3 regions of the Lysinibacillus sp. OL1 genome follow, and region 1 is predicted to be linked to each of the others. Evidence: riboswitches for the same ligand, from Rfam matches in the RefSeq annotation. Region 1 holds a riboswitch; each other region holds the start of a gene.

What was found. A riboswitch is a leader RNA that binds a small molecule or an ion and turns the genes downstream of it on or off. The one in region 1 is predicted to bind lysine.
Region 2: linked by a shared signal. The riboswitch ahead of EW028_RS06145 (transporter substrate-binding domain-containing protein) and the one ahead of EW028_RS21805 (amino acid permease) in region 1 are both predicted to bind lysine.
Region 3: linked by a shared signal. The riboswitch ahead of EW028_RS14535 (aspartate kinase) and the one ahead of EW028_RS21805 (amino acid permease) in region 1 are both predicted to bind lysine.

What each region holds. Positions count from the first base shown of each region.
Region 1 is NZ_SJDS01000017.1:2,192-12,498, forward strand. Features, by position in the region: gene EW028_RS21790 (nitric oxide synthase oxygenase) at 1-357, shown strand, start outside; gene EW028_RS21795 (hypothetical protein) at 409-939, shown strand; gene EW028_RS21800 (CynX/NimT family MFS transporter) at 1,007-2,215, opposite strand; lysine riboswitch at 2,394-2,570, shown strand; gene EW028_RS21805 (amino acid permease) at 2,653-4,116, shown strand; gene EW028_RS21810 (response regulator transcription factor) at 4,267-4,959, shown strand; gene EW028_RS21815 (sensor histidine kinase) at 4,966-5,901, shown strand; gene EW028_RS21820 (ABC transporter ATP-binding protein) at 6,032-6,955, shown strand; gene EW028_RS21825 (ABC transporter permease) at 6,948-7,637, shown strand; gene EW028_RS21830 (Nramp family divalent metal transporter) at 7,685-8,950, opposite strand; gene EW028_RS21835 (winged helix-turn-helix domain-containing protein) at 9,173-10,307, shown strand, end outside.
Region 2 is NZ_SJDS01000002.1:352,891-363,197, forward strand. Features, by position in the region: gene EW028_RS06100 (globin-coupled sensor protein) at 1-270, shown strand, start outside; gene EW028_RS06105 (acylphosphatase) at 316-597, shown strand; gene EW028_RS06110 (CPCC family cysteine-rich protein) at 717-983, shown strand; gene EW028_RS06115 (hypothetical protein) at 1,078-1,290, opposite strand; gene EW028_RS06120 (5-bromo-4-chloroindolyl phosphate hydrolysis family protein) at 1,707-2,357, shown strand; gene EW028_RS06125 (toxic anion resistance protein) at 2,354-3,421, shown strand; gene EW028_RS06130 (DUF6501 family protein) at 3,470-3,667, opposite strand; gene EW028_RS06135 (amino acid ABC transporter ATP-binding protein) at 3,931-4,662, opposite strand; gene EW028_RS06140 (amino acid ABC transporter permease) at 4,675-5,400, opposite strand; gene EW028_RS06145 (transporter substrate-binding domain-containing protein) at 5,571-6,428, opposite strand; lysine riboswitch at 6,548-6,734, opposite strand; gene odhB (2-oxoglutarate dehydrogenase complex dihydrolipoyllysine-residue succinyltransferase) at 7,075-8,337, opposite strand; gene EW028_RS06155 (2-oxoglutarate dehydrogenase E1 component) at 8,428-10,307, opposite strand, start outside.
Region 3 is NZ_SJDS01000007.1:231,621-241,927, forward strand. Features, by position in the region: gene EW028_RS14520 (amino acid permease) at 1-345, shown strand, start outside; gene trxA (thioredoxin) at 467-778, shown strand; gene uvrC (excinuclease ABC subunit UvrC) at 902-2,692, shown strand; lysine riboswitch at 2,800-2,977, shown strand; gene EW028_RS14535 (aspartate kinase) at 3,111-4,337, shown strand; gene EW028_RS14540 (YslB family protein) at 4,436-4,870, opposite strand; gene EW028_RS14545 (succinate dehydrogenase cytochrome b558 subunit) at 5,143-5,751, shown strand; gene sdhA (succinate dehydrogenase flavoprotein subunit) at 5,818-7,572, shown strand; gene sdhB (succinate dehydrogenase iron-sulfur subunit) at 7,578-8,357, shown strand; gene EW028_RS14560 (acyl-CoA thioesterase) at 8,551-9,015, shown strand; gene EW028_RS14565 (helix-turn-helix domain-containing protein) at 9,203-9,424, shown strand; gene EW028_RS14570 (MarR family winged helix-turn-helix transcriptional regulator) at 9,499-9,951, shown strand; gene racE (glutamate racemase) at 9,962-10,307, shown strand, end outside.

The sequences.
Region 1 (10,307 bases):
GGTGCACGAAATTTAGCAGATCATGATCGTTATAATATGTTACCTGCCATTGCAGACATTTTTAATCTTGATACAACCAAACATGCGTCTCTTTGGCGTGATCGTGCTTTAGTAGAACTTAATATTGCTGTTCTTCACTCATTTAAAGAAGATGGTGTGAGCATTGTTGATCATCATACAGCAGCTCAGCAGTTTAAATTGTTTGAGGAGGCAGAAAAATCAACAGGAAGAGAAGTGACAGGCAACTGGACATGGTTAATCCCACCACTTTCCCCTGCCACAACGCATATATTCCATAAACCCTATGTAAATATTTATCATACACCAAATTATTTTTATCAAAAACCATGCTATTAGTGTAAAGGAATTGTTTACTTTCAATACTTTTGATGAGAGAGGGCGCTTACTATGTTAAATCAGCAAATTCCCAATATCCCATGGAGACAATTGACGACACCTTATGGTAGAGGTACAGCCATTCCTAAGCTGATAGAACAGGAGCAATACACACAACTAGCTGAATTAATTGAACATCAAGGTACACTGTGGCAGGTGACACCATGGGTTTTGCTTGTCCTGCTAAAAAAGCTTACTAGTAAAAAATTAGAGGTTGTCTCCTTACAAGAGGTACAGTTATATTTAGCTGTGGCACATGCTATTACCAAGGATTATCTCGAGCCAGTCAATACTGTTAAAAATATGCAGGAGCTATTAGACGTCAACTATTTGTGGATAGAAAATGAGGATAATGATGAACAGGAGTGGGAGAAAGAAACGCCAAAGGGCTATGAGGAGCAAGCTTTTGTAGGCTATTACTATTATAGTTATAGGCTTTTACAAGAGGCTGTTCCTATTTTTTCTACTATAACAGCTCGTAATAATGAAGCATCAGAATGCCTTGCTGAATTGCTAACATTACTCCAGCAACCCGACAATTAAGTAATGTGTAAACACTATATAGAAATAGAGCAGATGGAGGAATCTAATCCACCTGCTTTATTTAATTTTAATGCACATATTCATCCTTAGAGGCTCTCATTGAGCAAAAGAAGAGTAACATTGCTACAACGACAAAGAGCCATCCCGCAATATTCCAGCCGCCAAATAAATCATGCAAGTAGCCAAAAAGAATAGGACCAATTGCGGCAAATAAATAACCCAAAGATTGTGCAAAGCCTGATAAATCTGCTGCTTCAAATGCAGTACGAGTACGGAGAGTGAAGAACATCATTGCTAGGGCAAATGAAGAACCACCTGCTAACCCTAGAAGAACCATCCACAGTACCCCAAGACTTGTCCATTCCATGACAACCCCAACAAAGCCTACTAAATAGAAGGATGTAAACATCAATACAAGTGGGCGTTGAGAAGTCATTTTACCGGCAATAATAGGCACTGCTAAGGCCATTGGTACTTGTGAGAATTGCATGATTGAAAACATCCAGCCAGCTTTATCAGGGGCTAAACCTTGAGCAATATAGATCTCAGGTATCCAAGCTGCTGTTGTGTAGAATAATAAAGATTGTAAACCCATTGCCCCTGTGACAGCCCAAGTAACAGGTGATTTCCATAAAGGTGTACTGGTCTTTTTAGATGTAGTAACTGGTTCCGGTTTATTTGACTTTAGTTGAGGTATCCAAATTAAGATTGTAATGAGAACGAGTATGAGTGCAATGGAAAGTGCACCTTGCCAGCCTAACCATGAATTAGCTATCGGATAGCTAATACCAGCACCAAGGCCTGCAGTAAAATTCATGGACATGGTGAAAAAGGCCATTAATAAACCCACATGATAGGGAAATTTCAATTTCAATAATCCTGGAATTAGTACATTTCCAAAAGAAATGGCTACGCCAATTAACACAGTACCCAATAGAAGTAATTCTGTAGTACCAAGTGAACGTAGGACAATTCCTAAGGCCAAGAGAAAAGTTGATAAAAATAATGTTAGCTCAAGCCCTAGTTTGCGTGCTACAACTGGTGCAAATGGAGATATAACAGCAAAAGCCAGCAATGGTATCGTTGTTAGAAAGCCTGCCAATACATTAGATATTCCAAGATCTTCACGGATAAAGGATATAATTGGGCCAACAACAGTTAGTGGCATTCGTAATGTAGAGGCTATAAAGATAACTCCAAAGACTAAAAGTAAGGTTGTTCCTTTCCAGCTAATTTTTTTACTTGGAAAACTAGTGGAATGATCATTTGTAGTCAAAATAAAATCCCCCCTAATAATAATCATTCTAATTGAACTACTATAACACTTTATCACACTATTAAAAATAGTAGAAGATTCATAAAATACAGAACATTTATGGTTGTATTGAAATGTCTATGGTCTTATGTTAGTATAATAAACATCATAAATTTAATAATTATATGCCTCATGTTTGTATTGAGGTAGAGGTCGCGATATTTATAAGTATGCTAATTGAAATGACAAGCATTGATGAAATTAGTTGAAAGGAAATATTGCCGAAGTGTGAGGGGACTTGAAAACCTCATGCTGGGGCTGTCTCCGAAAGGAACAGAACTGTCACGTTTGCACAACGTGTTGAGCTATCATGTAGGAAAAACTGAGGATTAATGTAGCCATCACAGTGTATATGTGATGGCATTTTTTTGCCTCATAAATAGGAAGGAAGCTATATCGTGAGTGAAATAAAAGTAAATCAGCTCGGACATAAAGCACCGAAGCTGAAAAAAGAATTAAAAAGCCGTCATATTACAATGATTTCTTTAGGCGGTACAATTGGTACGGGGCTATTTTTAGCCAGTGGAGGAGCAATTGCTCAGGCAGGACCTGGAGGAGCATTGCTTGCCTATGCTTTAATTGGTATTATGGTGTATTTTTTAATGACAAGTTTAGGGGAAATGGCTGCCTATATGCCATCATCAGGTTCATTTAGTACGTATGCAACGAAATTTGTAGATCCTGCTTTGGGCTTTGCATTAGGCTGGAACTATTGGTATAACTGGGCAATCACCATTGCTGCCGAAATTGCTGCTGTGTCATTAATTATGAAATATTGGTTCCCAGATAGTTCATCAGCACTTTGGACAGTATTATTTATTGCTGTTGTACTGACGTTTAATTTACTATCCGTAAAAAGTTATGGTGAAAGTGAATATTGGTTTGCCATGATTAAAGTAGCAACGGTTATTGTTTTTATTATCATTAGCTTACTAATGATTTTTGGTATTTTAGGTGGGCAGGCTCCTGTAGGTTTCACTAATTTCTTTGTTAGTGATGGGCCATTCCATGGTGGCTTCCTTGCTACATTTGGTATTTTCCTAGCTGCAGGATTTTCATTCCAAGGGACAGAATTACTAGGAATTACAGCTGGTGAAACAGATGATCCTGGTAAAAATATTCCGAAGGCTGTTAAATCTGTATTTTGGCGTATTCTTTTGTTTTATATTTTAGCGATTGGTGCAATTGGGATGTTAATTCCATTTACAGACGAACGTTTATTATCAGAAGATATCGCAGTATCACCGTTTACACTAGTGTTTGACCGCCTAGGTATCGCCTTTGCTGCTTCATTAATGAATGCCATTATTTTAACGGCTATGCTTTCAGCAGGAAATTCAGGACTATATGCATCTTCTCGTATGTTATGGCAATTAGCTATGGATGGACATGCACCTAAATTTTTTGCAAAGCTAAGTCGTAGAGGTATTCCGATTTATGCACTTATGGCAACATTAGCTGTAGGCTGTTTAGCATTTTTGGCATCCTTCTTTGGCGATGGAGTGGTTTATATCTGGTTATTAAATGCTTCTGGAATGTCTGGGTTTATTGCATGGCTAGGTATTGCGTTTAGTCATTATCGTTTCCGCCGAGCGTTTGATGCACAGGGCTTAGATCCAAAGTTATTACCTTATAAAGCCAAATTATTTCCGTTTGGACCATTATTTGCTTTTACAGTTTGTATGATTGTAGTCATTGGACAAAATTACACAGCCTTTACAGGCGATAAGATTGATTGGTACGGTATCCTTGTTTCGTATATTGGGATTCCATTATTTTTAGCATTATGGTTTGGCTATAAAATAAAGCACAAAACAAAAATGCTTCCACTTAAAGATTGTGATTTAAAAGTTGAAGATTAGATAATAGAGCTGTTCTATAAACCAAAGAGTGATGGTTTATGGAGCAGCTCTTTTTTCAACACTCATAAACAAATCACTAATCAAACATCATAAATATGGTAATGTAATATACATATGGAAATTGGGTTTTGATAGGAGAGGTGCATCATAGTGCAAAAGCATATTTTACTTGTAGAAGACGATGAAGCCATTCGTGAAATGGTTTCTAATTACTTAACGATGGAAGGTTTCCATGTCACAACAGTGACTAATGGCGAAGAGGCATTACAAAATTGTTTGCAAAAAACCTTTGACTTAGTCATCTTAGATATTATGATTCCTAAATTAAATGGATTGGAAGTATTAAAGATTATTAGAGAGCAGGCAGCACTTCCTATCATTATTATGTCTGCAAAAGACAGTGATGTTGATAAAGCATTGGGCTTAGGATTAGGGGCAGATGATTATATTGCTAAACCCTTTTCTATGCTGGAATTTTCAGCACGTGTAAAGGCTGTTATCAGAAGAGCTACGAAATACTCTAGTCAAGCTGAACAAAAGCAAGAAGTCCTAGAAATTGATAATTTAAAGATAGATATCGTTAATTTTTCAATAACAAAGAGCGGACAAGAGATAAAGCTGACATCAAAGGAATTTTCCATTTTAAAATTGTTTGTGACAAATCGCCACAGAGTTTTTACCAAAGAGCAAATTTATCAGACGATATGGAAAGATGCCTATTACGGAGATGAAAATATTATAAATGTACATATCAGAAGACTACGTGAAAAAATAGAAGATGATCCGTCACATCCTCAATATATTAAAACCCTATGGGGAATCGGCTATAAATTTGAAGGGTAAAACTATATGATATTTCTATTATTATTAATCATTGTATTGCTAATCGGCATTCTTATTTTTCAATGGAAAATCAAGAAGGAACAAGAACGTGCTATCCAATATATTCATCGAAAACTACACGTAATTGTGAATGAACAGACGTATGAAAAGATTCTAGTAACAACTACAAATTCAGAAATTCAACAGTTACTTATTACACTGAATACTTTGCTAGATCAACATCAAAAAATTCAGGCTACGCATCGTAAAATGGAAAATTCCATGAAAAAGATGTTGGCCAATATTTCACATGATCTTAAAACGCCTTTAACCGTTGTACTTGGCTATATTGAAATGCTTCAACTTCAAAATGGGATTAGTGACGAGGAACAGCAACGTTTACTTAAGGGTGTACATGCTAAAACATTAGAAGTATTAAAAATTATTCATACATTTTTTGACTTGGCAAAATTAGAGGCTGGGGACACAGATTATCCAATCACTAAAATCAATGTCAGTGAAATATGCCGAAAAAATGTTTTGTCTTTTTACGATTTGGTTACTTCACTGGGATTAGATATTAAAATTGATATCCCAGAAAGCTCCATATATGCACTTGGTAATGAAGAAGCATTAAATAGAGTGTTAAACAATCTACTGTCTAATGCTATTGCATATGGAGCAGATGGCAATGTAATTGGAATTACCATAAGAAATGACGAAGTCAATATTGATATTGATGTGTGGGATTGTGGCAGGGGCATTGATGAATATCATATCGATCGCGTTTTTGAAAGAATGTATACGCTTGAGGATTCTCGAAATAAATCTTTCCAAGGTAGCGGTTTGGGACTAACGATTACAAAGAGACTAGTAGAAATAATGAATGGCTCCATCCGTTTATCGAGTATTCCCTATGAAAGAACTATTTTTACGATTTCGTTAAAGCGAATGATGTATTAAATCGATTATGCTTGTAGAGCTTTAATGCTTTGCAGGCTTTTTTACTTAAGAAATATGTAAGAATGCAGTAATAAAATAGAGAGTTTCATTTTTTATAATGAAGCTAGTCACAATTGAGGGAGAGAATTACATGACATACATTGTAAAAACAAATCAGCTTACGAAAGTGTACGATGGAAAGGAAGTTGTTTCTGCTGTCAATATGAACGTTAAGAAGGGAGAAATTTATGGATTTTTAGGTCCAAATGGTGCGGGTAAAACGACTGTTATGAAGATGCTAACTAATCTTACGAAGCCTACAAGTGGGGATGTAGAAATTTTGGGGACGAAATTGACGGATAAATCCTATGAAATACTAAAAAGAATGGGGACAATTATTGAATATCCTATTTTTTATGAAAAATTAACGGCTAGTGAGACCCTGGAATTACATTGTGAATACATGGGTTATTATGATAAGAAAGAAATTGCACATGTTCTTAATTTAGTAAAGTTATCGAATACAGAGAATAAGCAGGTTAAAGATTTTTCTCTGGGAATGAAGCAGAGATTAGGTATCGCAAGGGCCATTATTACAAAGCCAGAGTTACTTATATTAGACGAACCAATTAATGGATTAGACCCAGTAGGGATAAAGGAGTTAAGAGAGCTTTTCAAGATGCTTTGTAAAGAGTACGGTATAACCATTATTATCTCTAGTCATATTCTGGCTGAAATAGAACAATTGGTCGATACAATAGGTGTTATTAAGAATGGGAGGCTCATCACGGAGGTAGCAATGGATACTATTAATCGTGATCAGGTCAATTATACCGAAGTGATTGTAAGTGATGGGAAAAAGGCAGCGTTTATTATTGAAAGCGAATTGAACATTACTAATTTTAAGCTAATGGATGATAAAACGATACGTATATACGACTCAACTCTATCCCAAAAAAGCCTATCTAGAGCATTAATTGAACATAACGTTGAGATTGAAGAGATTAGTAAAAAAACAAGTTCATTAGAGGATTATTTCTTAAAGCTAATCAATGGAGGTGTTGTCCATGCTTAATTTAATGCGTTTAGAAATGAAAAAATTTCATTTAGGTTCATATGTTAAAGGAGCCATTATCGCTAATTTTGTTATTCTTGGTTTCTTGTTTATGATTTTATTTATTTCTAAAGTTGAAGGAGACCCAGGGCTTGAAAATTATGAGGTTGCATTCAGTGTTATTGATTCATTTGTAAGAGCAGTTTTTATGATTTTTGCTTCTACGTTAATAGCTAAGTTAATCATCGGAGAATATAAATTTAAAACCATTACATTAGCCTTTATGTATCCTATAAGTAGAAAGAAATTAATGGTCGCAAAGCTTGCTATTGTCATGCTATTTACTTTCAGTATGATCATTATCTCCAATGCTCTTATTACAACCATTTTTTGTATCATAAGCGATCGATATGAATTAATTCCTGATGTACTATCAAGTTCTTTAATTATCCAGCAAATACCTTCTGTATTGATGAATGCGATTGCTGCCTCAGGTATAGCTTTAATCCCATTGTATTTCGGGATGAGAAAATACTCTATACCGACAACTATCATTTCATCTATTATAATTGTGTCTGTAACTTCATCAAATTCAGGTAACTTTACTTTAAACGATATTATTATTATTCCAATTACTTTAGCAATCGTGGGTCTTGGTATTGCTTATTTAGCCATTAGAAATATCGAAAAGGTGGACGTTTAATCAAAAAGATACCAGGTGCTCATTACTATAGAGTACCTGGCTTTTTGTTATCCAAAAATTGTTTCCCACAGTAAGTAAATATTTAACGTAACAACAATGACTACGACAAACCAACCTAAAACAGTTGTAATACGGTGATTAACTAAGCTTCCCATGATGTCTCGTTTACTTGTAAACATAACCAGAGGGACAAGTGCAAAGGCAATACCAAATGATAAAACAACCTGACTAAGAACGAGAGCATAGGTAGCATTCACACCAGAGGCAATGATTGCAAGTGGTGGCACCATGGTAATCGCTCTACGTAAATAAAGAGGTATTTTTCTTTGAATGAAGCCCTGCATGACAACATCACCTGCTAAAGTCCCTACAGAGGAGCTAGCAAGCCCTGCAATAAGTAAACCAAGACCAAAGGAAATGGCAGCCATTGGGCCGAGCGCCTCTTTTAAGCCATTGTAGGCAACATCTAAATCTTCAACTACAACGCCTTGGGTATGGAATACTGCTGCGGCAATTATGAGCATGCTCATATTGATGGCACCAGCAATAATCATAGCGATGATAATATCGATAAATTCAAATCGAAAAATGCGTCTTTTTTCTTCTTCATTACGACCAATAATACGGCTTTGTGTTAAAGAGGAATGTAAGTAAATAGCATGAGGCATAACGGTTGCACCTAAAATACCTGTTGCTAATAATAGTGAATCTACACCTTCAAAGTGTGGCGTGAACATGCCAATCGCTACATCACCCCATGCTGGCTGCGCTAAAAATGTTTGGAAGGCAAACGCCAATACAACAATTAAAACCATGCCAGAAATACCTGCTTCAAAGGCTCTAAATCCTCTTCTTTGCAACTCTAAAATAGCGAATGAACCCACTGCTGTAATCAATGCGGCGGGAAGCATTGGGATATTAAAAAGTAAATAAAGCCCTAGTGCTGCTCCGATAAATTCCGCGAGGTCTGTGGCAATGATGACCAATTCCGCCTGTATCCATAAAAAGATAGATGTTTTTTTAGAAAAATGCTCGCGTGCGACTTCAGGTAAATTTTTTCCTGTGGCAATCCCAAGTTTGGCAGACAGGGACTGAATTAACACGGCCATTAAATTAGAAAAGGCTATAACCCAAAGTAGCAGGTAGCCGTATTGAGAGCCTGCTGTAATATTTGTAGCAAAATTGCCAGGATCAATATAGGCGACTGCTGCAATGAAAGCAGGTCCTAAAAATGGCAAAAATCTTCGCCAACCTTTTATATCTCCATCTAAAACCGCCTCTGCAGACGATTTTGTGACTCGTTTGTAAACCATATTGTTCCCTCGTTTCAAAAAGTATCATTAGTGAAATAAAGTTTCCTATAGGAAAATAAGATATTAGTATTCTAACGCTAGGAATAAAAAAAGTGAAGTAGTTTGCTTTATCCTTCTAAAATAAGTATGCTCTTTTGGATGAAGTGAATGAGTAGAAAAATTAAATTGCAGGAAAAATTCGAAATTTATAGAACTAATGAAATGAAGAAGGGAGACAGGGTGATGGATATGGTATGGGTAAAATCAAAAGTAACAATTCCACGTACAGTGCCAAATGTATTAGAGAGGAAGAAATTATTTTCTATTTTATCTAACAATCGAATGAAGAAACTAACCATTATACGGTCAGCCGCAGGATACGGAAAGACGACTCTTTTAAGTCTGTGGTTGAAGCATATTGATGAATCGGTAGCATGGTTTACTATCGATCAGAATGACAATGATCCTGTGAAATTTTTAAAGTACTTAATACATACATTATCTTTTAGCATATTGAATGTAGAACAAAAGTTAAACAATATACTAGATGAAACACCACCTTTTGAAATAATTATAGATACACTGTTAAACGATTTGAATACATATAAAGAAAATATTCATATTGTTTTTGATAATTTTCAAGAAATCCACAACCCTCAAATTCATCAAATTATCAATCGACTTATTGAATATTTACCAGCCAATGCACGAATCTATATAACCACACGAACTAATTTAGAACTTTCACTAGCAAAATGGCGTGTAAAAGGTTGGATACTAGAAGTCGGGACGGGTCAATTATGTTTTGATTTAGAAGAGCTACAATCTTTCTTTAATTCTGTTACTAATGATGAACAGAAGGATGCGCTGAAGCCTTTATTAAAGACTACAGGGGGCTGGATAGCAGGTATCCAACTGATAAAGCTATCAACAGGTGGAATGATAGGTAATCTTAGTAGTGAAGAAATTTTAGGCAAAGCTAGTTCATATATACATGAGTACTTCATGCAAGAAATTCTTTTAATATTACCTCAAGAATTGCAAGATTTTCTACTAAGAACTTCCATTTTAAACTACTTAGATCCGAGTGTTTGTGCATCCATCACGAACGGATTAGATAGTTTAACTACATTCTCAGAGCTGGAGAAAAATTGTTTGTTTATCGAACAAGTACAAGCTCATCCACCCGTTTATCGTTACCAAACTTTATTTAGGCATGCCCTACAGGTAGAATTTCAAAGGCAATATTCCTATGAAATGATTACCTCTATTTATTACGAAGCAGCCACTAATTTATGCCAAGGAGAAGACTATGTAGCGGCAATTGAGCTTGCTTTAAATGGCGAATTATACAAGCTTGCACATGAATGGATTCAAA
Region 2 (10,307 bases), on a different contig from region 1:
GTTTCTTCTCATAGAGACTGTCGACTTGGCAAATGGTACACTGCGCCTCGTACAGTCGAACGTTTCGGTCATTTACAGGACTATCATGAATTAGATGGCTATCATTTACGCGTCCATGAATCAGCGAAGCTTGCGGCTGAAGCTCATAAAGCGGGTCATATCGAACAAGCTGATATTCATCTAAAAGAAGTCGATGAGGCATCTAAGCATGTACTTTATCACATTAATAACTTAATTGCCTATTTAGAAAAAGAACGTGTCATGCAATAAAAGGAGAGGTTCGCCCCTCTCCTCTATTAAGTAGGAGGTATTCCCTTGAACAAACGAGCAAGTATAAAATTTTTTGGTGATGTCTATGGCACAGGCTACCGATTCTTCATCAAGCAAAAAGCTATTGAATTAGGGTTAAAAGGATACTGTCGATTGAATGACGCAGAGCAAATTGAAGTGGAAGTGGAGGGCTCAGAAAAGGCACTCAATGAATTTCTCCTTTTTGTCCAAAAAGGCGTTAGTCCCCAAGCCGATTCCAATTCATTTTCTTTAGAATTATACGATGATTTAAAAGGCTATATACGTATGGAGTCAGACATTGTTTAATGTCTGGCTTTTTTGTAGTGTTGTTTTAGAGAGGGGTTCAACAAATTTTAAACTAACACGGCGTTTTGTCATATAGGAAGTATGATAAAATTATCGAAAAATATTTGGGAGTGATTATAATGAAATTTACTTGTCCTTGTTGCGGATATAAGACAATGAAAGGAAAACCACCAGGTACATACGAGATATGTGAAATTTGTTTTTGGGAAGATGACGGCGTTCAATTTTATGATTATGACTTTGGAGGTGGAGCTAATACGCTATCCTTAAGGCAAGCACAGAAAAATTTTAATATATTTGGTGCATGCGAAGAACGATGTATTGCGTTTGTAAGAAAACCAAACGAAAAAGACGAAAAAGATTCAAATTGGAAGCCGTTTTTCTAGAGAGCTGACACTGGGCTATGGGTTCTTTGAATGATGCCTCCTCTCCTAGTTATTGAAATCAAAAAAGTCATGCTCTTAAGAACATGACCTATCATCATTTTTTGATTTTTATTTTTTGAATGGCAGCAACTAATATCGATTCATCAGTGATTTTCACATATTGATTTTTAGATTCCTTCATATAGCCTTCTTTGTTTAAATAGGCTTTTAATTTTGATTTTTTCTCAAAGACTTTTTCTTTCACTTTCTGTTCACTTACTGGTTCATCCATATTTTTTGTAATAGACACCAGAAAAATTTTCGTCATCCTATATCCCCCTTTGTATCAGTTACGAATTCATTTGGAAAAAGTTTCATACAAGACTCATTCATTTTGGATGAAGATGCTCTTCTTAGAGAATAAACCGCTCCTTTTCGAGTTGGAGCCGCTCATGGATCTCACTTAACAGCTCGCTTTGAGGCAGAAGCCGCTCTTGAATCAAATTACGCTCCTCTATTCAGTAATCGAGATGCAAAAAATCGCTCATTTCGATGTCAGAATGGCTCCTTAGGATAACAAAACCGACTTATTCATCGAAACAACTCACTTATTCTATGTATTATCATTGAGAAAGTTCACAAATAGCAGTAAAATTTATGTAAGGGATTAATTTTCAATGAAACTTTATGTCGATTATTTCGTATAAGAAGATAGACATATTGAAAAGCAAGGAGGATGAAACAATGCTTAGTGTCGGACAGTTTTTCTCTAGACATAGTGCCAGCTTTCTTATTTCGCTCACAACTGTTTCTATCGCAGCAATTGCGGCAAATCCTGGATTCTTCCTTGGTGGTTTACTGTTTGCGGGTTCCTATGCGACGAGTACAGCGTTGCTGAAACATAGACAAAAAAAGAAAGTCATGCAAATAGCAGGCATCACAAAAGAAGAATTCAAACACATTGAAACACAAGTATTAACAGCTAATAAGCATATTCAAACATTGAGTCAAAACTATTTACGTGTACGTTCTGTTTCAGCGTTTAAACAACTACTTGAAATGACGCGTATCTCCAAAAATATCGTCAAAATCGTCAAGACAGACCCACGTAAATTTTATAATGTGGAACCATTTTTCTATGCACACTTACCTTCTGCTGTAGAATTAACGGATAAATATACAATGCTTTCCAAGCAGCCAGTGAAGGATAAGGAAATTCAATTAACTTTATCCAAAACACGTGAAACCCTAACTGATTTGAATGACACAATTCAAATTGATTTGAAGGATGCGCTTGCAAATGATATCGATCATCTGCAAATGGAGATTGAATTCGCAAATCGTTCCAATCTTAGACGTAGAGAACAATTGGACTGGCGAGGCGATGATAAATGACAGCAAACGAACACGCATTTCAACTAAATACCATACCAGGGCTTTCTCCACTAGTCCAATCCTATTTAGAAACAACTCCGCAAAACGAGGCGATGGCGACTTATGAAACGCTATCGCCTCTTGCACAAAGTCGTGCATTACTGTATGCCAGTCAAATCGATTTGACTGATTTTGAATCATTGCTGTCCCTTGGGCAAGATTCACAGCGAGCTCTGTCTCAATTTGCCGACCGCATGCTTGCTCAAGTAAAGCAAAAGGATGTCACTAAAATTGGTCAAATGCTGGATTCTTTAATGCAGACGTTAGATCGAGTAGATCCGACTGCTTTGGAACCAAAAAAGCAAACCTTTTTCAAAAAAATCTTTGGCAAAACCGAGCCTAATGTGAAGCAAACACTCACAGAATTTGAACGTATTAGTATACAGGTGGAGCGCATTGGCGTTCAGCTAGAACGTGCACAGCTTCAGCTGATAAAAGATGTTGAAAACTTAGAGGCGCTTTATGCCCATAATCGAGGATTTTTTGAGGAATTGGCAACGGCGATTGCCGCAGGACAAATGAAAAAGCAGCAAGCCATTGAGGTAGAGCTACCTGCACAAATAACGAGTGTCCAAGCTACCAAACAGCCACTTGCGATCCAGCAATTAAATGACTTTGCTGCTCAAATCGAAAGACTCGATCAACGTATTTATGATTTACAAGTATCACAGCAAGTCGCTCTGCAAACAGCTCCTCAAATTCGTATGATTCAGCAGGCCAATCAAACATTAGCTGAAAAAATTGAGTTTTCTATCGTTACCTTGATTCCGCTCTGGAAAAACCAACTGGCGATGATGCTATCGATGCATATGGATCATCATTATGCACGTTTAGAGGAGCGATTATCAAGGGCTCATGATCGCTTCTCAAGTCCCACGTTTGAACAGCAAGTTTCGAAGTTTAAAGAAACACAGCAAGAGCTGCAAACAGCAATTAAAGATGTCTTTGCCCTGCATACCGCAACTGAACAAGAGAAACAACAGCTACAGGATGTGGCGGGTGCTAGCAGCTATCAGCGAGATTAACAAAAAAATGGGTGGCTCAGCAAATGTTCTGAACCACCCTGTTTGTTTTTATTCAAAATAATCTTTATAGTAGCCACCGACATTACCTGTGTTGTCGATGATAAAAACGAACTCTTCTGTTTCATTTTTCACTTCATACTCTTTTCCTACTGTTAATACGTTTGATACTAAGTATTTCGATGCATTTGTATGTTTGCAAGTAACCGTTCGTAATGTTGGCGCATCTTTCCATTTTAAATGTAACATATTCTCTCTACCTCTCTTTACTAGCAAAAGCTAATGTCTATTGCTTATTTTATAATATTTTTGGTCTTTTGTGGAGAAAAAAGAAATACTATACCTATTCTATCCAAAAAAAATGAATATTTGAGGTGTTATGATGAGTTTTGGTGGTGTACCGCAATGGTTTTTTATCATTGCTGTAGCATTCGCAATCTGCTTTGTACTTTATGCAGAATGGAATTCTAGAAAATAAGTGAGTCCAACAGGTTGGACTCACTTTTTTGTGCTTATTTTAATGTACGCTTTAAAAATTCCTTCGTACGTTCATGTTGTGGATTGACTAATACTTGTGCTGGAGGGCCTTCTTCCACAATTACACCTTTATCCATAAAGACAACACGATCTGCTACTTCTTTGGCAAATTCCATCTCATGTGTCACGATGAGCATCGTATTGCCCTCGTTTGCTAGCTGACGCATTACCTTTAATACCTCACCCACCATTTCTGGGTCTAATGCGGATGTTGGCTCATCGAATAGCATTACATCAGGATTCATTGATAAGGCACGAGCGATGGCCACACGCTGCTTTTGTCCGCCTGAGAGTTGACGGGGCTTGGCATTCACATATTGATCCATGCCAACGATTTTCAAGTATTTAAGCGCCGTTTCTTCTGCTTCTTTTTTCGAACGTTTTAACACTTTGATTTGGCCCACTGTGCAATTACTTATGACATTGTGGTTGTTAAATAAATTGAACTGCTGGAACACCATGCCTAAATGTGTGCGATATTCTTGAATATTGTGCTTTTCATCTAGGATGTCTTCCCCTTTATAAATAATTTGACCGCCACTTGGCGTTTCTAATAAATTTATGCAACGAAGCAATGTGGATTTACCAGAGCCAGAGGAGCCAATTAAACAAACTACCTCCCCTTTTTCCACTTGGAAATTCACATCTTTTAACACTTGGTTACGTCCAAATGATTTACTTAAATGCTCGATTTTAATGACTGCCATTTGTGCGTCCCCCTATACGGCTTCTTTTTGTTCTTTTTGATAGGCATCAGGACCATCTAGACGTTTTTCAACATACAGAAGGATGCGAGATGCGGTAAATGTCATGATGAAATAAAGAACACATGCAACGAAGAATGATTCGAAATAACGGAAGTTGTTACCCGAAATTGATTTTGTTTGGAAGAATAATTCCGTTACTCCAATGACATTTAATACGGCTGTATCTTTAATATTCATGATTAATTGGTTACCTGTCGCTGGTAAAACATTACGCGCTACTTGTGGTAAGACAACATGAAGCATAATTTGGAAGTGATTCATGCCAATTGCTGATGCTGCCTCGTATTGACCATTATCAATGGATACAATACCGCCACGAACAATTTCTGCCATATATGCCCCAGTATTGAGGGAAACGACTAAAATACCTGCTGTAATAAAGTGCATATCGATACCGAATGCGATATCTAATCCGTAGTAGACAACCATAGCTTGTACAATCATTGGTGTACCACGGAAAAATTCAACATAGCATGTTAGTATAAAATTAATGAGCTTTAAGCTATAAAATTTCACACCTTTTTTACGAACTGGAATCGTATGCATAATTCCGATGAAAAATCCGATAAATGCACCAATAATTGTACTAATACTCGAAATCAGTAACGTATAATACGCACCTCGTAAAAACATTTGCCAGTTGTTTTCAATAATTGAAAGTATCCATTCAAGACTCATGATGTTCCTCCTAACAATGTCATCTTGCTCGCTTATTTCTTTTGTGTCCTAGCTCTTTCTACCATTCTATGATTTGTCACGCTAGGACATTATCATTATGTAGAGAGGTTCTCATTTTGATAATGATGAAATGATCATGCACGGACTAATTGCTAGTCCGTGCCATGTCATTATTGTGCTGCGGGTTGTTGAGAAATAGCTTCTTCCATAATCGCTTGACGATCATCTTCTGAAATGCCTTTTAGGATTTCATTGATTTTTTCACGATTTGCGTCATCTTTACGTAAGCCTACAGCAATTGAAGTATTTGATAGGTCTGTATCAAAGCCTTCTTCAAATGCTACATATGTGAATTTATCGTTGGCAGCAGAAGCGGAAATGCCCTCTGGACGTTCAGCTACATAGCCATCAATTTTACCTGCTTCTAACGCCACACGCATTGCTGGGAAGCTCTCCATTGCTGTTTGCTTTTCTACGCCTTTAATTTGATCGATAACTGTGTAGTTTGATGTATTTAATTGTGATGTAATTTTAGCACCTGAGAAGTCTTGAATCGATTTTGCGCCTTCATATTTGCTACCTTTTTTAATAACCATAACAAAATCAGAAGTATAATAGTTTTCTGTAAAATCAATTGTTTTCTTGCGTTCTTCTGTTGGTGACATACCTGCAATAATTGCATCAATTTTGTTTGATTGTAGCGCTGGAACTAAACCGTCCCACTCCATTTTAACAATGACTAACTCTTTGCCTAGACCTTCAGCGATTTTCTTTGCCATTTGTACATCATAGCCACCTGCATACTCTGCATTATCCGCAATTTTCACTGCGCCATTTGCATCGTCTTGCTGTGTCCAGTTGAACGGTGGGTAGCCAGCCTCCATTCCAATTCGGAATTCACCGCCACCTTCTTCTTTGTCAGTTCCAGCATCACTTGAACCGCCCTCTTTTTTGTCACTTGTGCCACATGCAGCTAGCACAATTGCCGTCATGATAGAGATCATTACTAACAACCATTTTCTTTTCATGAAAAACTCCCCTTTTCTGTAAAAAAATAAGACAACTGTACTAAAAAAGACCTAAGTTTATTGAACTTAGGTCTTACCTTTTATGACAGTTGCCCAAATCCTCACTATAATTTCCATGTTTCCGAGATAGCACAACCTAGTAAATCTGGAAATCCATTTACTAGGACAGTCCTGCACTTATTCACTGCAGACCCAGTATAAAAGTACGAGCTCCTTTTATACTTCGGCGATATTTCCTTCTTCATTGCGTCTTCGCTTGCTTTTACTCAACAATGAACTAATAAATACCGCGCCTCTACCTCACTGGTAACAATTCGTGAGGTTTGTTTATTTAATTGATATTTAGATACTACTATAAAACTAATATGTTCGTCAAGACGATTTTAACATTTTTCTGACTAATGACAATATTAGGATATTTTGCGTTCTGCTTCCACTTTAAATCGTTGAACTTTTGTTGATATTTCTGAAAATTACAACAAATATTTATTATAGAGTATGTTCTATATGTGAGAAAAGTTGCGTTTTTTTCTTTCTTTGCTCCTCTAAACGATGTAACATTCGTACTCTTTCAAGCATAGAATCGGTCAATACCTTTCGTCATACAAAAAACCCTGCTGAACATTGTTCGCAGGGTTTAATGGAATTATGAATTTAATAATAAATCTTCAGGATTTTCGATTAATTCTTTAACTGTTTTTAAGAATCCTACAGAATCTTTACCATCGATGATACGGTGATCGTATGAAAGTGCTACATACATCATTGGACGGATTTGAACTTCACCATTTACTGCAACTGGACGGTTTACAATTGAGTGCATACCTAAAATACCAGCTTGCGTACCGTTCATAATTGGTGTTGACATTAATGAACCGAATACACCACCATTTGTGATTGTGAATGATCCACCAGCCATGTCATTTAAGCCTAATTTTTTATCACGAGCTTTTGTCGCTAAGTTAGCAATATCTTTTTCGATTTCTGCAAAGTTTTTGCTATTTGCATCGCGTACAACTGGTACGACTAAACCTTCTTCAGTCGATACAGCAATACCGATATCAAAGAAGTTATTTAAATGAATTTCATCGCCAGAGATTTGAGCGTTTACGTATGGGTATTTTTTCAGTGCTGCAACAACAGCTTTAGTGAAGAATGACATGAAACCAAGTTTGATGTCGTTTGCTTTTACAAACTCTTCTTGTTTACGTTTACGAAGTGCCATGATGTTTGTCATGTCAATTTCGTTGAATGTTGTTAACATTGCTGTTGATTGTTTAACTTCTAATAAACGTTTTGCAATTGTTTGGCGACGACGGCTCATTTTTTCAATTGTTACACGGTCAGAATTAGCTGCTGGTGTGAATACTACTGGGCCTCCTGAAGTTGCTACGGATGTAGGTGCTGCTGCTGGTGCTACAGCTGGTGCTGTACCATGAGCTGCTACATCTTGTACACGTACACGTCCTTGTGGATCTACTGGAGATACCGCTGCAAGGTCAATACCTTTTTCACGTGCAAGACGACGTGCTGCTGGAGATGCAACTACACGCTCACCAGAAGTTTCTTCTACTGCTGGAGCTGCTGCAACTGGTGCAGGTGCTGCTTGTGGCGCTGCTGGTGCAGGTGCTGCCTCAGTTGGTGCTGCCGCTGCTGGAGCTGCTGCTGCGCCTTCGCCTGCTTCTACTACTGCGATAACTTGACCAACTAGTACAGTATCGCCTTCTTCAGCTAAAATTTGTGTTAATACACCTGCTTCTTCAGAAATGATCTCAGCGTTTACTTTATCTGTTTCAAGTTCAACGATGAATTCACCTTTTTCAACGCGATCGCCCACTTTTTTTACCCACTGTGCGATACTACCTTCTGTAATCGATTCTGCTAATTCAGGGACTTTAATTTCAGCCACTTTCATTTCCTCCTTTGATTAACGTGCATGACGCACATAGAAGGGCTACTGCTTAAGGGCAAGTAGCCCGGTTTCAAAAATTGATATATATTATTTAACCTTTACTGGCTCAGCAACCGCTTCTTCAATAAGAGCTGCTTGTGCTGCTTTATGAGAATCTGCATCCCCTTCAGAAGTTGAGCTCATTGCAGGACGGCCTACATAGCGAAGTTTTTTACCTTCTGAAAGTTCATATAATGTTTCTAATGCATAATTCCATGAGCCTTGGTTTTTAGGTTCTTCTTGTACCCAAACAATCTCTTTTGCATTAGGATACTTAGCAATGATACCAGCTACTTGCTCTTTTGGGAATGGGTAAAGTTGTTCTACACGAATAATGTGTAGGTGATCGAAGCCTTCGCCGTCTTTCACGCGCTCTGCTAAGTCGATCATCACTTTACCTGTACCTAAAACGATACGCTCTACAGCTTCTGGTTTAGCCCCTAAGCCTGGTTGTTCAATCACTTCTTGGAATGAACCATTTGCTAATTGCTCAGCATTCGCCGCAGCTAATGGGTGACGTAATAATGATTTTGGTGATACGACTACAAGTGGACGTACCCCTTCTGTACCTAATAATGCTGCTTGACGGCGTAATAAGTGGTAGTAGTTTCCTGCATTTGAACAGTTCGCTACAAACCAGTTATTTTCAGCTGACATTTGTAAATAGCGTTCCATACGGCTTGAAGAGTGCTCTGGACCTTGACCTTCATAACCATGAGGTAAAAGGATAACTAGACCAGATTTTTGACCCCATTTTGAGCGTGCCCCTGAAATAAAGTTATCAAACATCACTTGTGCCATATTCGCAAAGTCACCGAATTGTGCTTCCCATACTGTTAGTACATGGCTATTTTCTAGGTTGTAACCATACTCAAAGCCTACCACCCCAGCTTCAGTCAGTGGAGAGTTGTGTACTGTAAAGGATGCGTTCGCACCAGAAATATGGTGTAGTGGTGTGAAGACATTGCCATTGTTTTTATCATGCAGTACTAAGTGACGTTGAGAGAATGTACCACGTTGTGCATCTTGACCTGTAAAGCGTACTGGTGTTCCATCTTGAATAATCGTTGCATACGCTAAAGTTTCAGCATGACCCCAGTCAACTTTTGCAGACGCATAAGCATCACGGCGTTTTTCTAAGATTTTACCAAGCTTTTTCTGTGGTTCAAAGTTTTCTTCAAACACTAAAAGCTCTTCATTGATTTTTTCTAAACGTTCCGCACCTACTGCTGTATCAATTTGTGGGAACTCTACTTTTAATTCTTCTGGCATTTCTAAATGATGATGATCATCTTTTTCTGCCATTTCTTTGACGTGGTCATAGGCTGCTTGCATTTCTGCATAGATAGCTGTATCTAGTGCAGCTACATCAGCAGCAGTTACAAGACCTTCTGCCACTAATTGTGCACCATATAATGCACGCACTGTTTCATGTTTAGACACTAATTTGTATGTTTCTGGGTTTGTCACTGTTGGGTCATCTGTTTCATTATGACCATGGCGACGGTAACCTACTAAGTCCACAATAATGTCTTTGCCAAATGTTTGACGGTAGTTTGCCGCAAAACGTCCAACTTGCACTACTGCCTCTGGGCTATCTGCGTTGACATGGATTACTGGTACTTCATAGCCTTTTGCAGGGTCAGAAGAATACACAGAAGAACGAGAATCATAATGTTCCGTTGTGAATCCAATCATATTGTTTGCGATAATATGGATTGTTCCACCTGTTGTAAAGCCTTCTGTTTTAGCGAAGTTTAACACTTCTGTTACAATCCCTTGACCTGGGAATGCAGCATCACCGTGTACAAGAATGCCTAAGCCCTTTGTACGGTCAAAAATAGGTTGCCCTGGTTTAGATGTATCATCTTGTGTTGCACGAGTAGCACCAAGTACTACTGGATTGCCCACTTCTAAGTGAGATGGGT
Region 3 (10,307 bases), on a different contig from region 1:
ATTTTAATGTGTACTTTAGCGATGTATTTAGGGGTCATTTTATCTTTATATGCGGGAAGCAAAACATTTGATTTTCTAATGGGATCACTTGGTTATACTGTGTTATTTATTTGGTTAATTATTGCGATTGCTCATTTAAAATCACGTAAAAAACAAGCAGAGCACACAAGTGCCTATGAAGTAAAATGGTTCCCTTATACGACTTGGATAGCTATATTGGCGTTAAGTGCGATTCTCATCGGAATTATTTTCACCACATCTATTATTGTGACAGGCATTACGTTAGCTATTTACCTTTTTATTACGTTAACCTATGTATTGAAGGGTCGTTATCAAGTCAATTAATGACTGTGTATTGATTTTTCGACACAGATTTGCATAAAAAATACATTGTAGGCAGATTGTTCGCTCAAGTGAATTTATCCATGCTATACTACAAGCATAGTAAGTTTAAGGAGGATTTCAAATGGCAATTGTACATGCAACAGATGCTACGTTCCAGGACGATATTAAAGAAGGGTTAGTACTAGTAGACTTTTGGGCTGCTTGGTGCGGACCATGTAAAATGATTGGGCCAGTTCTTGAAGAAATGGACGCAGCAGGTAGTGCGGCTAAAATTGTAAAAGTTGACGTTGACAATAACCAAGGTACTGCAGCTCAGTATCAAATTATGTCAATCCCATCTTTACTATTATTTAAAGATGGAGAATTAGTTGACAAAACAGTAGGCTTCCAACCAAAAGAAGCTTTAGAAGCATTTATCGCAAAACATGCGTAATGAATGAAGTTCACAAAGCCGAGCCATCAATGGATGTGTTCGGCTTTTTTTCGTTATATAATAAAGAAAATAACTAACATGATTCTAATGAGGGGAATTTTTACTTAGGGGGGCAGGTAGGTAATGAACGATTTAATAAAGCGAAAACTGGATATTTTACCAGATCAACCTGGCTGCTATTTGATGAAGGATCGACAAGGGACTATCATTTATGTCGGTAAAGCAAAAGTTCTAAAAATCCGTGTACGCTCTTATTTTACGGGAACACATGAAGGGAAAACGCAAAGGCTTGTAGGTGAAATAGAAGATTTTGAGTATATTGTAACGTCATCAAATATTGAAGCACTTATTTTAGAGCTGAATCTCATCAAATTACATGATCCAAAATATAATGTCATGTTAACGGATGATAAGACCTATCCATATTTAAAAATTACGAATGAAAAACATCCTCGTCTGATTACGACACGGAAGGTAAAAAAGGATAAGGCAAAATATTTTGGTCCTTATCCGAATGCCTATGCAGCAAGTGAAACGAAAAAGCTATTGGATCGATTGTATCCGCTGCGCAAATGTGTACAATTACCTTCCAAGGTTTGCTTGTACTATCACATGGGTCAATGCTTAGCACCTTGTGTGAAGGAAATTGATGGTCAGGTTTATCAAGAAATGATTGAGGATATGACGAAGTTTCTAAATGGTGGTGTGGAGGCAGTCAAAAAAGAGCTTGAAGTTAAAATGCTAGCAGCTGCAGAAAACCTAGAATTTGAGCGAGCGAAGGAATTCCGAGACCAAATTGCCCATATTGATACGGTTATGCAGAAACAAAAAATAGTTTCAAGTGATACAACAAATCGAGATGTATTTGGCTATGCTGTTGAAAAAGGATGGATGTGTGTTCAGGTTTTCTTTGTGCGCCAAGGAAAGCTGATTGAGCGCGATGTCTCAATTTTCCCGATCTATCAAGATGCAGAGGAAGAATTTTTAACATTTGTTGGGCGCTTTTATGAAAAGCCAGAGCATATTAAGCCAAAAGAAATTTTTATTCCACAAGCCATTGATGCAGCTATCTTAACAGAATTATTAGAAATTAAAGTGCTCACACCGAAAAGAGGTCAAAAGAAGGAATTGGTTGAATTAGCTACCAAAAATGCTGAAATTGCTGTGGCAGCTAAATTCCAGCTAATAGAGCGCCAGGAAGAACGTACGATTGGTGCTTGTGAGGCACTTGGCAAAGCAATGGGTATTAGTACTCCTTTACGAATTGAAGCTTTTGATAATAGTCATATGCATGGAACGGATGCAGTGTCTGCTATGGTTGTTTTCATTGATGGGAAGCCTGCGAAAAAGGAGTACCGAAAATATAAAACGCGTACAGCAGCCAAGCATGATGATTACGGTGCAATGCAGGAGGTTATACGTCGTCGCTATATCCGTGTTTTAAAGGAAGGACTACCATTACCAGATTTAGTCTTAATTGATGGTGGTAAGGGACAAATGGAAGTAGCCCGTGAAGTACTAGAAGATGAGCTTGGTCTTGTTATACCGATTGCTGGTTTAGCCAAGGATGATAAGCATAATACATCTCAGCTCTTGTTCGGTGATCCACCAGAAGTGATTAGCTTAAAACGTACAAGTGATGGCTTTTATTTATTACAACGAATTCAAGACGAAGTCCATCGCTTTGCTATTACCTTCTTGCGTCAACAGCATGAGAAGCATGCCATTCAATCTGTATTAGATCATATTGAAGGGGTAGGACCAAAACGAAAGCAACAGCTTCTTAAACATTTCGGTTCAGTCAAAAAAATTCGAGAGGCGAGCGAGCTAGCATTACAGGAGGCTGGGATGCCCGCTAATTTAGCAAGCCAAATTTTTAGCTATTTTCAGCAACAATCATTGTCAAAGGAATAGGCATGTGCTATGGTTATAAATAACATTGTTTTCAATGTTATGGAGAGCCAACTGCGTGACTAGTTTGTTTACGCTAAGGCTTAATGAATTGAATACATTCACTTTAAAGTGATGATAGAGGTGCAAGATTCAAGAGTAACACAATGGAGGATGGACAAGTCCAGAGATATTGTGTGAAAGGGGAGCTTGCCGAAGTACAGTATTGTTGTTCCATTACTGTACTGGTTTTGCATTTAAGAAATGTAAGACTGTCGATTCTAAACGTTTCGGAGAGCTATCACACATGCGCAAGTTACGATTATTGTACATGTTATAGGCAGCTTTCACGTTATGTGGAGGCTGCCTTTTAGTTTTCTAGAAACGGTTTTACCCCCCATAATTTGGTGAAATACATGAACTGGAAGGGAGAACGAAAGAAATGGCTAAAGTCGTGATGAAGTTTGGAGGAGCTGCATTAGCTTCTACTGAACAAATCCAAGAGGCTGCTAGGAAAGCGATTGCTGAAAAGGACAAAGGATTGGATGTAGTAGTGGTCGTTGCAGCAATGGGACACACTGCGAAAGAGATGAAAATGATGGTACACCAACTAACTGACGATGTGTCGAAAAGAGAATTAGATGCAGTTTTGTCAACTGGCTCTCAATTATCTAGTGCTTTATTTGCCATTGCCTTGCAGGAAGCAGGCTATGAGGCTGTGTCTCTAACTGGATGGCAAGCTGGTATACATACGGATGGTATGTATCAACATGCTCGTATCGACTATATAGATATTAGTCGTATGGAAGAACATTTTGCACAGGGACAAATTGTGGTTATTGCTGGAGAACAAGGGATTGACGAAGTGCACAATATCACCACGCTTGGAAAAGGTGGAGCTGAAACAGCTGCTGTTGCACTTGCCATAGCGTTGGAAGCGGAGAGAGTAGATATGTATACAAATGTGGATGGTGTTTATACAGCAGATCCACGATATGTTCCCAATGCCCAAAAGCTTCAAGAAATTTCATATGATGAAATGTTGGAATTATCGAATTTAGGGTCTCATATCATACATCCTCGTGCGGTGGAGTTAGCGAAGAAATTTCAAATGCCTGTTATTATACGTTCAAGTTTAATAGAATCAGTAGGCACTTTATTGAAGGAGGAAGTGGAAATGGAAAAAAATTTAGTCGTTCGTGGTGTTGCATTTGAATCAGATATTATTCGTTTAACAGTAGGGTATGATGCTTTTTCCAATGCTTTATTAGCAGATATATTTACGGTTCTTGCAGAGAACCGTATTAATGTAGATATTATTGTCCAAGCCATTATTGATGGGTTGAAGCCAACTGTATCGTTTTCCATTTTAAAAGAGGAATTTGCGGAAGCATTACGTGTTTTAGAGGATAGTAAATTATCACTTGGATTTAGTTTTGCTGACTTCGAAATTGGACTAGCAAAAGTTTCTATTATTGGTTCAGGCATGGCTTCCAATCCAGGCGTTGCTGCTCGTATGTTTGATCGGTTACGTCGTGAAAATATCCCTGTAAAAATGGTTAGTACTTCTGAAATAAAAGTGTCCGTTGTTGTACCACAGGATGATATGATCCAAGCAGCTAATGCTCTCCATGATGAGTTTAATTTAGAGCAAGCACTTTACATATAATAATAGAAGAAACAGCATTTTATGTAATTGACCGAAATAAAAGGAAGAAAAAAGAAGGATTGTCATCCCATTCTTTACTGGGAAACAATCCTTTTTAATTATTCTGAGGGAATGGTATTCATAATACGTTCTTTAACGTCCCATTTGACTGTAAACATGACGTATTGTTGCTTTTCCCGTTTTTCATTATAGCATTCTGTTAGGTAGCCTTTAGCTAGTTGAATTTGCTCTGCTATAAATCCAGCTTCAAGTTTAAAGCTGCGCTGCTTTATTTGCAGAATTTCAGGGTCATTTGTCAACTGGAAAATACGTCCATCTTTTGATTCCTTTATGAGTTCTAATGTACCCCAGCAGGCATCTGCGAAAAATGCGATAAGTTCATCTTGACTTTTACATGGGAACTTGCGAGCAAGCTCTTTACCTGCCCAATATAGGACGTCATCTTCATGTTTACCAAGTATAGAAGATAGAATATGATCACGAATGATCTCATAGCCAAATGATGAGATTGTAGGAGATGGAGTGTTTAACATTGTTATCCTTCTTTCTTAGAATTTTCTTAAAATTTAACGGTAATAAAGTAATGATAGATTTTTCGAGAAAAAACGACGCATCATGTACTAGATTAGTTCTTTAATAAGCTCTATGAAAAACTCCGAGTTGCCTTGACGCTCGTAGCTCTTGAGAGTACAATAAACATGTCATAATATTGTACCATGATGAAATACACAGTCAATGAAGTATCATTTACAAAATGATGACTTCTTTTGTTGTGCTATTTTAAGTACTAAGGGGGGTAACAGTCTTGTCGAAAGATCGAGAGTTTTTATGGCGTCGCTTACATTCTCTACTTGGGATCATTCCAGTAGGTCTGTTTTTAACGATGCACCTGTTCATTAACTTTACAGCAACAGGCGGGGCAGAAAGTTACAACGATGCTACCGCAGTAATGGAAAAGATTCCATTCCTTATCCTAGTTGAATGGATTGTCATCTATATTCCATTAATGTTCCACGCATTCTATGGTGTCTACATTGCATTCACTGCTACACCAAACACTGGACGTTTCAGCACGTACCGTAACTGGATGTTCTCTTTACAACGTTTTACTGGTGTATTCTTAGTGATATTCATTGCATGGCATATTTTCCAAACTCGTATTCAAAAAGCACTTGGCACACACGTTGATTACGACATGATGGCGAATATTGTTGCTAATCCATTCATGCTTGGATTCTACATTGTTGGTATTTTATCAGCAACTTTCCACTTATCTAACGGTTTATGGGCATTCCTAGTAAGCTGGGGTATTACACAATCTCCTCAGTCTCAAAAGATCGCTACTTACGTAACAAACATTCTTTTCGTAATTCTAAGTGTAGTTGGTGTGGCTGCTATTTTAGCTTTCGTATAATTCAATAGAAGCTACGATAGAGCACATGCAATCATTGCAATTTTTTAAGAGGAGTGAGAAATAATCATGGCGAAAAGCAAAATAATTGTTGTCGGCGGTGGTCTTGCCGGTCTGATGGCAACGATTAAAGCAGCTGAAGTTGGTACTGAAGTTGATTTATTCTCATTAGTTCCTGTAAAACGCTCACACTCTGTTTGTGCGCAAGGCGGAATTAATGGTGCGGTAAATACTAAAGGTGAAGGGGATTCTCCATGGATCCACTTTGATGATACAGTATATGGTGGGGACTTCCTAGCGAACCAACCACCAGTAAAAGGTATGTGTGATGCAGCACCTGGCATTATCCACTTAATGGACCGTATGGGTGTTATGTTCAACCGTACACCAGAAGGGCTTTTAGATTTCCGTCGTTTTGGTGGTACTTTAATGCACCGTACAGCTTTCTCTGGTGCAACAACTGGTCAACAATTACTATATGCGCTAGATGAGCAAGTTCGTTCTCATGAAGTAGCTGGTTTAGTAAATAAATATGAACACTGGGAATTCCTTGGTGTTATTATCGATGAAGACGGCGTTTGTCGTGGTATCGTAGCGCAAGATATGCGTACAGAAGAAATTAAATCATTCCGTGCAGACGCTGTTATTATGGCGACTGGTGGCCCTGGTATTATCTTCGGTAAAACAACAAACTCTGTTATTAACACAGGTTCTGCTGCTTCTATCGTTTATCAACAAGGTGCTTCATATGCGAATGGTGAATTCATTCAAATTCACCCAACAGCGATTCCTGGAGATGACAAAAACCGTCTAATGTCAGAATCAGCTCGTGGTGAAGGTGGTCGTATTTGGACTTATAAAGACGGTAAACCTTGGTACTTCCTAGAAGAAAAATACCCAGCTTATGGTAACTTAGTACCACGTGATATTGCAACACGTGAAATTTTCGACGTTTGTGTAAACCAAAAACTTGGTATCAATGGCGAAAACATGGTATACCTAGATCTTTCACATAAAGATCCACATGAATTGGATGTTAAACTTGGTGGTATCATCGAAATCTACGAAAAATTCGTAGGGGATGACCCACGTAAATTACCAATGAAAATTTTCCCAGCAGTTCACTATTCAATGGGTGGATTATGGGTTGACTACAATCAAATGACTGAAATTCCTGGTCTATTTGCAGCAGGTGAATGTGATTACTCTCAACATGGTGCAAACCGTCTTGGTGCAAACTCATTATTATCTGCTATCTACGGTGGTATGGTTGCAGGACCAAACGCAGTAGACTATGTAAAACACCTTAAAAAGCATGCTGAAGATCTTCCACAAGAGATTTACGATGCTCGTGTAAAAGAGGAACAAGCGAAATGGGATGCTATCATGAAAATGGAAGGCACAGAAAACGCTTACTTACTGCATAAAGAGCTTGGTGAAATGATGACTGCTACAATGACTGTAGTACGTTACAATGATCAGCTTGAAGATACATTGAAAAAACTTGATGAGCTTACTGAGCGTTGGAACAACATCAACATCAATGATACGCAAAAATGGAGCAATCAAGGCGCACACTTTACACGTCAGCTTAAAAATATGTTAGTGCTTGCAAAAGTAATGACAAAAGGTGCACTATTACGTAATGAATCTCGTGGTGCACACTATAAACCTGATTTCCCTAACCGTGATGACGAGAACTTCTTAAAAACAACAATGGCGAAGTTTGACCCAGCTACTGGTAATCCAATCATCACGTACCAAGAAGTCGACGTTTCATTAATCCCACCACGTAAACGCGACTACTCTGCGAAAGGAGACTAAAAGTTATGCAAATCGCAGCAAATACTGGAAGAATGGTCAAAGTGGAAATCTTACGTCAAGATACACAAGGCGGCAATAGCTACTGGCAAAAATTCCAAGTGCCTTACCGTCATGGTATGAACGTAATTTCAATTTTAATGGAAATTCAAAAAAATCCTGTTACTGAAGATGGTGTAAACACATCACCAGTATCATGGGATATGAACTGTTTAGAAGAAGTTTGTGGTGCATGTTCAATGGTGATCAATGGCCGTCCGCGTCAATCATGTTCTACACTAGTAGACCAATTGACAGAGCCGATTAAATTGGAGCCAATGAAAACATTCCCTGTTATTCGTGACCTACAAGTTGACCGTGAACGTATGTTCAACGCGCTTAAAAAAGTTAAAGCATGGGTACCAATCGATGGTACGTATGATTTAGGTGAAGGTCCACGTATGCCAGAAGGTAAACGTCAATGGGCTTATGAACTATCTAAATGTATGACTTGTGGTGTATGTATGGAAGCATGTCCAAACGTGTCTGAAAAGGCTTCATTCATCGGACCAGCTCCATTATCACAAGTACGTCTTTTCAACACTCACCCAACTGGTGCTATGATTAAAGATGAACGTTTAAATGCGATTATGGGTGACGGTGGCCTTGCAAACTGTGGTAACTCTCAAAACTGTGTTGCTGCATGTCCAAAAGGTATTCCTTTAACAACATCCATCGCTTCATTAAACCGTGCAACTACAGTGCAAATGTTCCGTAACTTCTTCGGTTCTGACCACTACGTAGACTAATATACGGACAAGCTGAACTCCCTTACACGAAGTGTAAGGGAGTTTTTTAAAGTTATAGAAATGAAATTTATCAAGTGTTATTTACGTTTTTTCTATGATAATATAGTATTTTCTTTTATAATGAATATGTATTCATTTTGTTTGCCGTTGATTGATAAAAGACGGGCAATTACATGACAGGGGATGGTATATCATGAAGGCAAATTATATCGATAATTTTCAAGAGTGGGAAAAGGGTTTTTCATTTTTTAGTGAGGTACGAGTGCGATTTTCAGAAACAGACATGTATGGTCATATGAACAATACGATTAGCTTTACATATTTTGAGCAGGCAAGAATTGATTACTTCCGACATTTAGGAATTTTAATGCCCTCAGTTGGAGAAGAGAATGTGAAATCTATACCCATTGTAGCCGATTTACAATGTGATTATGTAAGGCAGGTTTTCTTTGATGATGTACTACGAATCTATACAAAAATCGCGCAAGTTGGGAATTCGTCGCTGGACATTCACTATCTAGCAAAAAATCAAAAGGACGAAATCTGTTTCACTGGTCGTGGCACAATTGTGCAAATGGATCCTCGTACAGGTAAAAGTGTGCCGATTTCAGAGGAAGAAAAAACAAAATTCATTCAGTTGGCCATTCTGCCTCACTAGTTCAATATATAAGTATATGTAAATTAAGTGAAATAGTAGGTTTTACTTTTTACGTAAAATTTATGAATGTAACAATGTAATTTTCGAAATTTTTAAGGAAACATGGAATAATCATGCAAATAGCCGTCACCGCTTCCTGCCCCTTAACATAAGTTACAATACGTGCGGGGGAGGAGGGTGTAACTGAATGAATGGCTCTCATCATCGTTCTCTTTTAACAAACCGAGAACGTGAAATATTTGCGCTTTTATTAGCTGAAAAAACAACGAGAGATATTGCAGAGCAGCTTGGTATTAGTGAAAAAACAGTGCGAAATCACATTTCCAATACAATTCAAAAGCTAGGTGTAACGAATCGATCTCAGGCGTTAATTGAGCTGTTACGCTTGGAAGAATTTAAATTAGACTAATGGACACTTGCTATTTCGTGAAAAAAACGACAAAATAGAACTATTCAACGTATTTTTAGGAGTGAAATAGTTATATGTCGGATGAAGTAACAAAGCACTCACCTGAAACCGTTGCAACGGTTGAAAAGGAATTACGCTATATAGCGGCCATCGTGAAGCAAAAGGGAAGAGAAATTGTTTCCGATTATGCGATTACGCCGCCACAATTTGTTGCATTACAGTGGTTAGAAGAGCTTGGTGATATTACAATTGGCGAATTATCAAACCGTTTATATTTAGCTTTTAGCACGACAACAGATTTAGTGGACCGAATGGAGAAAAATGAATTAGTCAAGCGTGTGCGTGATGAAAATGATCGCCGTGTCGTTGTCGTTCATCTTCTCGAAAAGGGCGAACGTATCATTCAAGAAGTAATTGAAAAAAGACAGCAATATTTGCAAGAGATGCTTGTTGGTTTTAATGAACAAGAAGTCGCGCAATTATCAAGCTATTTAGAAAAACTACATGTACACATGAAACAGGATTGAGGCGGAAAGTATGAATGCCCCGATAGGCGTTATTGACTCAGGAGTAGGCGGTTTAACCGTAGCAAAAGAAATCATGAAGCGATTGCCAAACGAAACGATTTATTATATTGGCGATACAGCAAGGTGTCCGTATGGTCCAAGAAGTCGTCAGGAAGTACGGAATTTTACTTGGCAAATGGCAAAAGCACTCGAAAAAATGAATGTTAAGATGCTCGTTATAGCTTGTAATACAGCGACTGCAGTAGCACTCGAAAGTTTACAAAGAAATATGCCTTTTCCAGTACTAGGTGTTATCAATGCTGGCGCACGTGCAGCTGTAAAAAAAACGAAGCGACATGAAGTCGTTGTGCTTGCAA